Regions from separate parts of the Candidatus Pantoea communis genome, predicted to be linked through region 1. Evidence: predicted binding sites of a transcription regulator. Region 1 holds the regulator's gene; the other holds the start of a gene.
The links. Region 1 encodes PhoB, which activates phosphate uptake and scavenging genes when phosphate is short. Its sites were predicted from a motif close to CTGTCATAAAACTGNCNNAT; they were not measured.

Region 2: pstS (phosphate ABC transporter substrate-binding protein PstS) is a predicted target of PhoB. The motif match lies at 1,358-1,377, and genes of this name have one in related genera.

Annotation. Positions count from the first base shown of each region.
Region 1 is NZ_VWXC01000008.1:114,688-118,027, forward strand. Features, by position in the region: gene sbcD (exonuclease subunit SbcD) at 1-1,094, opposite strand, end outside; gene phoB (phosphate response regulator transcription factor PhoB) at 1,292-1,981, shown strand; gene phoR (phosphate regulon sensor histidine kinase PhoR) at 1,997-3,307, shown strand.
Region 2 is NZ_VWXC01000006.1:212,188-215,527, reverse strand. Features, by position in the region: gene glmS (glutamine--fructose-6-phosphate transaminase (isomerizing)) at 1-1,310, shown strand, start outside; gene pstS (phosphate ABC transporter substrate-binding protein PstS) at 1,488-2,531, shown strand; gene pstC (phosphate ABC transporter permease PstC) at 2,622-3,340, shown strand, end outside.

The DNA.
Region 1 (3,340 bases):
ACTTTCAATTCGCTTAGCGTTTCATTATCCATGCGTGCCAGGCTGCGCTGACGCTGTTCGCGGCTGCGGCGTACCAGCAGCACTTCCACCGGTAGGGCTTCGGTCAGTTGCTCAACACGGCGCTGCAAATCGCTGAGATATTCTTGCGTGGTGATTTCAATATCGAGCCAGACGGGCTGCTCGCGATCTCCCTCGCTAAATTCGCCCAGCTGTTGTTCGATCTCCGCCATTGAGCCTTTCAACATCTGCATCGGCTGGAACTGCGGGATCGGGAGGGGAGTGACGCTATCCAGCTGAGCGCTGAACTCCAGCAGGAACACGCTCTTTTCGCGGCCCAGTTCGTCAAAACTGAGCGGAATCGGTGAGCCGCTGTAGCGAATATGTTCGCTATCGGCAATGCGCTGGGCACGGTGAATATGGCCAAGGGCAATGTAATCCGCGGCGGGAAACGCCTGCGCCGGGAAGGCATCCAGCGTGCCGATATAGATATCGCGCACCGAGTCGCTTTTCGTCACACCAACGGTGGTGAGATGACCGGTGGCAATGATGGGAAGTGCGCGATCTGCCCGCTCGGCCAGCGCTGCGGCATAACACTGCTGATAATGCTGCTCAATCGCTTCCAGCAGTGATATCTGCTTCTCGCGCCCGGATTGCCCCGCCTGGCTGCGCAAAATATCGCGCGGACGTAAATAGGGAATCGCGCACAGTAACGCGCCCGGCGTGCCATCGCGTTGATGCAGCGTCAGCACCTGCTGTTCGCCTTGTGGCGTGGCGCTGGTGATCACTCGCGTACTTAAACAGGCGAGTAACTCGCGTGATTCATTCAGGGTCGCGACGGAATCATGGTTGCCCGCCAGCACAATCAGCTCACAGTGCGTCGGCTGTAGCGCCACCACGAAGCGGTTAAACATTTCACGCGCATAGCTCGGTGGCGAACCGGTATCAAACAGGTCTCCCGCGATGATTAAGGCATCCACCTGATGCTGGGTAATCTGTGCCAGCAGCCAGTCCAGGAAGGCCTGATGCTCGGCCGCCCGGCTTTTGCTGTAAAAGAACTGACCGAGATGCCAATCCGCGGTGTGAATGATGCGCATGAATACTCCCTGCTTCGTTAAGCGAAGGCGAATTATAACCTCTTCAGATCGCAAAGAAAAAAAAGCGATAATCGTTGTCACATTTCTGTTTTTTAACTATTTATCATAGGTCGGGTTTTTCATAAAAGTGTCATAAAACTGACGCATAATGGCGCCGCAAATCCCAGTGACCTATTGTCACAAAAGCAGGAGTTATAATGGCTAAGCGCATTTTGGTTGTGGAAGACGAAGCTCCCATCCGTGAAATGTTATGTTTCGTGCTGGAACAGAATGATTACCAGCCTATTGAGGCAGAAGACTATGACAGCGCGATTGGTAAGCTGATCGAACCCTGGCCTGATTTAATTCTGCTGGATTGGATGTTGCCTGGCGGCAGCGGTATTCAGTTTATTAAACATTTGAAACGTGAAGCCATGACGCGCGACATCCCGGTGATGATGCTGACGGCACGCGGTGAAGAAGAGGATCGCGTACGCGGTCTGGAAGTCGGCGCCGATGACTACATCACTAAGCCTTTCTCACCGAAAGAGCTGATGGCACGTATCAAAGCGGTGATGCGCCGTATTTCACCGATGGCGGTGGAAGAGGTGATTGAGATGCAGGGCCTGAGCCTGGATCCTTCCTCACATCGCGTGATGTCGGAAAGTACCCCGCTGGAAATGGGGCCCACCGAATATAAATTACTGCACTTCTTTATGACGCACCCGGAGCGTGTTTACAGCCGCGAACAGCTGCTGAACCATGTATGGGGCACCAACGTCTACGTGGAAGATCGTACCGTTGATGTGCATATCCGTCGTTTACGTAAAGCACTGGAAGTATCTGGCCACGATCGCATGGTTCAAACCGTACGCGGAACAGGGTATCGTTTCTCTGCCCGCTACTAAACGGAGTCTTTTACCGTGCTGGAACGACTCTCCTGGAAGAGATTATTGACTGAGCTGGCGCTGGTCTGTTTGCCCGCGCTGGTGCTTGGTCTGTTGTTCGGTTATCTGCCCTGGCTACTGCTGATCGCGGTGTCGGGTGTGATGTTTTGGCACTTTAGAAATCTGATGCGTCTGTCGCACTGGCTGTGGGTCGATCGTTCCATGACGCCGCCCGCCGGTCGCGGTAGCTGGGAGCCCTTGTTCTACGGCTTGTACCAGATGCAACTGCGTAATCGCCGTCGACGTCGCGAGCTGGGTAACCTGATTAAGCGCTTTCGTAGCGGCGCGGAATCCCTGCCGGATGCAGTGATCCTGACCACCGAAGAGGGCACCATTTTCTGGTGCAACGGGCTGGCACAACAGCATCTCGGGCTGCGCTGGCCGGAAGATAATGGCCAGAACATCCTCAACTTGCTGCGCTATCCTGAGTTTTCCCGCTATATTCGCCAACGCGATTTTGACAAGCCGCTGACGCTGGTGCTGAACAATCAACATCATATGGAATTCCGTGTGATGCCCTATAGCGAAGGGCAGTGGTTGATGGTGGCGCGCGATGTCACCCAAATGCACCAGCTGGAAGGGGCGCGGCGTAACTTCTTTGCCAACGTCAGTCATGAACTGCGTACGCCGTTAACGGTGCTGCAGGGCTATCTGGAGATGATGGACGATGCGACGATGAACGAGCGCACGCGCGGCAAGGCGTTGCATACCATGCAGGAGCAAACGCGCCGCATGGATAGCCTGGTGAAACAGCTGCTGACTTTGTCACGTATCGAGGCCGCACCGGCTATCGATCTCAAAGAGACGGTGGATGTTCCGGGCATGCTGCAACTGTTGCAGCGCGAGGCGGAAACGCTGAGCCAGGGTCGGCACAGCATTCATTTCCGCACCGATCCGCACCTCAAAGTCTTCGGTAATGATGAACAGCTGCGCAGCGCCATTTCCAATCTGGTGTACAACGCGGTGAATCACACGCCGGAAGGGACGCGCCTCGATATTAGCTGGCTGCGTAACAAAGAGGGCGCGGAGTTCAAAGTGTGCGATAACGGACCGGGGATCAGCGAGGAGCATTTGCCGCGCCTCACCGAGCGTTTCTATCGGGTGGATAAAGCCCGATCGCGCGCCACCGGGGGCAGTGGCTTAGGGTTGGCGATCGTTAAGCATGCATTGAGCCACCATAATGCACGGCTGGAAATCACCAGTATTCCGCATCAGGAAACCTGTTTTAGTTTCGTGCTGCCGCCACGTTTGATTGTGGCGAAGAGCGTGCACAGTAAGGTCAGTTAAGCACGATGAAGTGGCGCAATTGATTGCGTGATG
Region 2 (3,340 bases), on a different contig from region 1:
GTTCAGGTAGCCCGCTGGTGATTGGCCGTGGCGTGGGTGAAAACTTCATTGCTTCTGACCAACTGGCGCTACTGCCGGTGACCCGCCGCTTTATGTACCTGGAAGAGGGCGATATCGCCGAGATTACGCGCCGTGAAGTCACCATCATCGATCGTGATGGCAAGCCAGCCAAACGCGCGGAAATCGAATCCACGGCGCAGTACGATGCTGGTGATAAAGGTGCCTATCGTCACTACATGCAGAAAGAGATCTATGAGCAGCCGAACGCGATTAAAAACACCATCACTGGTCGTTTTAATCATGGGCAGATCGATCTCAGCGAACTGGGTGCCAATGCCGAAGCCTTGCTGAGTAAGGTTGAGCACATCCAGATTATCGCCTGCGGTACCTCGTATAACTCCGGGATGGTGTCGCGCTACTGGTTTGAGTCGCTGGCCAACATTCCTTGCGATGTGGAAATCGCCTCCGAATTCCGCTATCGCAAATCCGCTGTGCGTAAAAACAGTCTGCTGATCACCCTGTCGCAATCGGGTGAAACCGCCGATACGCTGGCCGCGCTTCGCTTGTCTAAAGAGCTGGGTTATCTCGGTTCGCTGGCCATCTGTAACGTTGCCGGCTCTTCGCTGGTGCGTGAATCCGATCTGGCGCTGATGACCAAAGCCGGCACCGAAATTGGTGTGGCCTCAACGAAAGCCTTCACCACGCAGTTGGCGGTGTTGCTGATGCTGGTGGCAAAACTGGGTCGTCTGCATGGCATGAAGCCAGAAACCGAGCACGAAATTGTGCATGCGCTGCAGGCATTGCCAAGCCGCATTGAGCAGATGTTGGCGCAGGATAAAGTGATTGAAAACCTGGCTGAAGGTTTCTCTGACAAGCATCATGCCTTGTTCCTGGGCCGTGGCGATCAGTATCCGATCGCGATGGAAGGCGCGCTGAAGCTGAAAGAGATCTCCTATATTCACGCAGAAGCCTACGCCGCCGGAGAGCTGAAACACGGCCCGCTGGCGCTAATTGATGCCGATATGCCGGTGATCGTCGTTGCGCCGAATAACGAGCTGCTGGAGAAGCTGAAATCGAACATTGAAGAGGTGCGTGCGCGCGGCGGTTTGCTGTATGTATTTGCCGATCAGGATGCGGGTTTCACCGACAGCGAAGGCATGAAAATTATCTCACTGCCACACGTCGAAGAGGTGATAGCACCGATCTTCTATACCGTGCCGTTGCAGCTGCTTTCGTATCATGTTGCGCTGATTAAAGGCACCGACGTTGACCAGCCCCGTAACCTGGCAAAATCGGTTACTGTTGAATAATCTATAAAAAGGGCGGGCCTGCAACGGGTCCGCTTGCTTTTTAAACGGTGTCATATAACTGTCATATTTCGTACATTTCACTGTCATCAAACTGTCCTATTTTCCCTCCAGCAGCAATCACTGACTCCAACTAAAATGGCATTGAGCCTGATTTTTTTTAAATCCCCTGGAGGGAACATGACACTGATGCGTACATCCGTAGCCCGAATCCTCGCCGCCACCTTCGCAGTAAGCGCGGTATCTGCTTTTGCAGCCACCGACCTGACTGGCGCTGGCGGTACATTCCCGGCACCGGTTTATGCCAAGTGGGCAGCAGAGTATCAGCAAGCCACCGGTAGCAAAATCAACTATCAGGGTATTGGTTCTTCAGGCGGCGTTAAGCAAATCATCGCTAAAACCGTCGATTTCGGTGCGTCTGATGCGCCGTTAAGTGATGCCGATCTGGATAAAAATGGTCTGTTCCAGTTCCCTACCGTAATCGGTGGCGTGGTACTGGCCGTTAACATCCCAGGTATTAAATCAGGTGAACTGACGCTGGACGGCAAAACCGTTGGCGATATCTACCTGGGTAACATCAAAAAGTGGAACGACCCGGCGATCACTAAACTGAACCCAGGCGTGAAACTGCCAGACACCAACATCAACGTGGTTCGCCGCGCAGATGGTTCAGGTACCTCTTTCGTGTTCACCAGCTACCTGTCTAAAGTCAACGCAGACTGGAACAGCAAAATTGGTAAAGGCAACACCGTTAACTGGCCAACCGGTCTGGGCGGTAAAGGTAACGACGGCGTTGCAGCCTTCGTACAGCGTCTGCCGGGTTCAATCGGCTACGTTGAGTACGCTTACGCTAAGCAGAACAACCTGACCTATACCAAGCTGATGGATGCAGATGGCAAGCCGGTAACGCCAAGCGAAACCAGCTTCTCAAACTCTGCTAAAGGCGCAGACTGGAGCAAATCTTTCGCTCAAGACCTGACCTTCCAGAAAGGTGCCGATGCATGGCCAATCTCTTCTACCACCTTCATCCTGATCTACAAAGAGCAGGCTGATGCGGCTAAAGGTGCTGAAGTGATGAAGTTCTTCGACTGGGCTTACAAAGGCGGCAGCAAAACTGCAACCGCACTGGATTACGCTGCGCTGCCAGAAAGCGTTGCTAACCAGATTCGTACTGCCTGGAAAGCGAACATCAAAGACAGCTCAGGCAAAGCGATTTACAAGTAAGCGAATGACCCGGTCAGTCTCCCCTGATTGACCAACCCGATGGGCGGCATGGTATGCCGCCCTGAACTTCCTCTGAGAACCGAGAAACTTATGGCTGCCACTAAGCCGACGTTCAAAGCCCCAGGTAAACAAGGTGACATGATTTTCGGCGCGCTGGTGAAACTTTCCGCGCTTATCGTGTTGTTGTTGATGGGTGGCATTATCGTCTCCCTGATTTTCTCTTCCTGGCCAAGCATCCAAAAATTTGGTTTTTCCTTCTTATGGACCAAAACCTGGGATGCGCCAAACGAACAATTTGGTGCGCTGGTACCGATCTACGGCACCCTCGTCACCTCCATCATTGCCTTAATCATCGCTGTGCCGGTGAGCTTTGGCATTGCGCTATTCCTGACGGAACTGGCACCTAACTGGTTGCGTCGCCCGCTGGGTACCGCAATTGAGTTGCTGGCAGCGATCCCGAGTATCGTTTACGGCATGTGGGGCCTGTTTATCTTCGCTCCGCTGTTCGCTGAGTACTTCCAGACACCGGTCGGCAACATCATGTCGAACATTCCCATTGTGGGTGCCCTGTTCTCAGGCCCGGCATTCGGTATCGGTATTCTGGCCGCTGGCGTGATCCTCGCCATCATGATCATTCCGTACATTGCATCGGTCATGCGTGATGTGTTTGAGCAGACGCCAGTGATGATGAAAGAGTCCGCCTACGGTATTGGTTGCACCACGTGGGAAGTGATCTGGCGTATCGTGCTGCCGTTCACCAAAAACGGTGTAATCGGTGGTGTGATGCTGGGCCTGGGTCGTGCACTGGG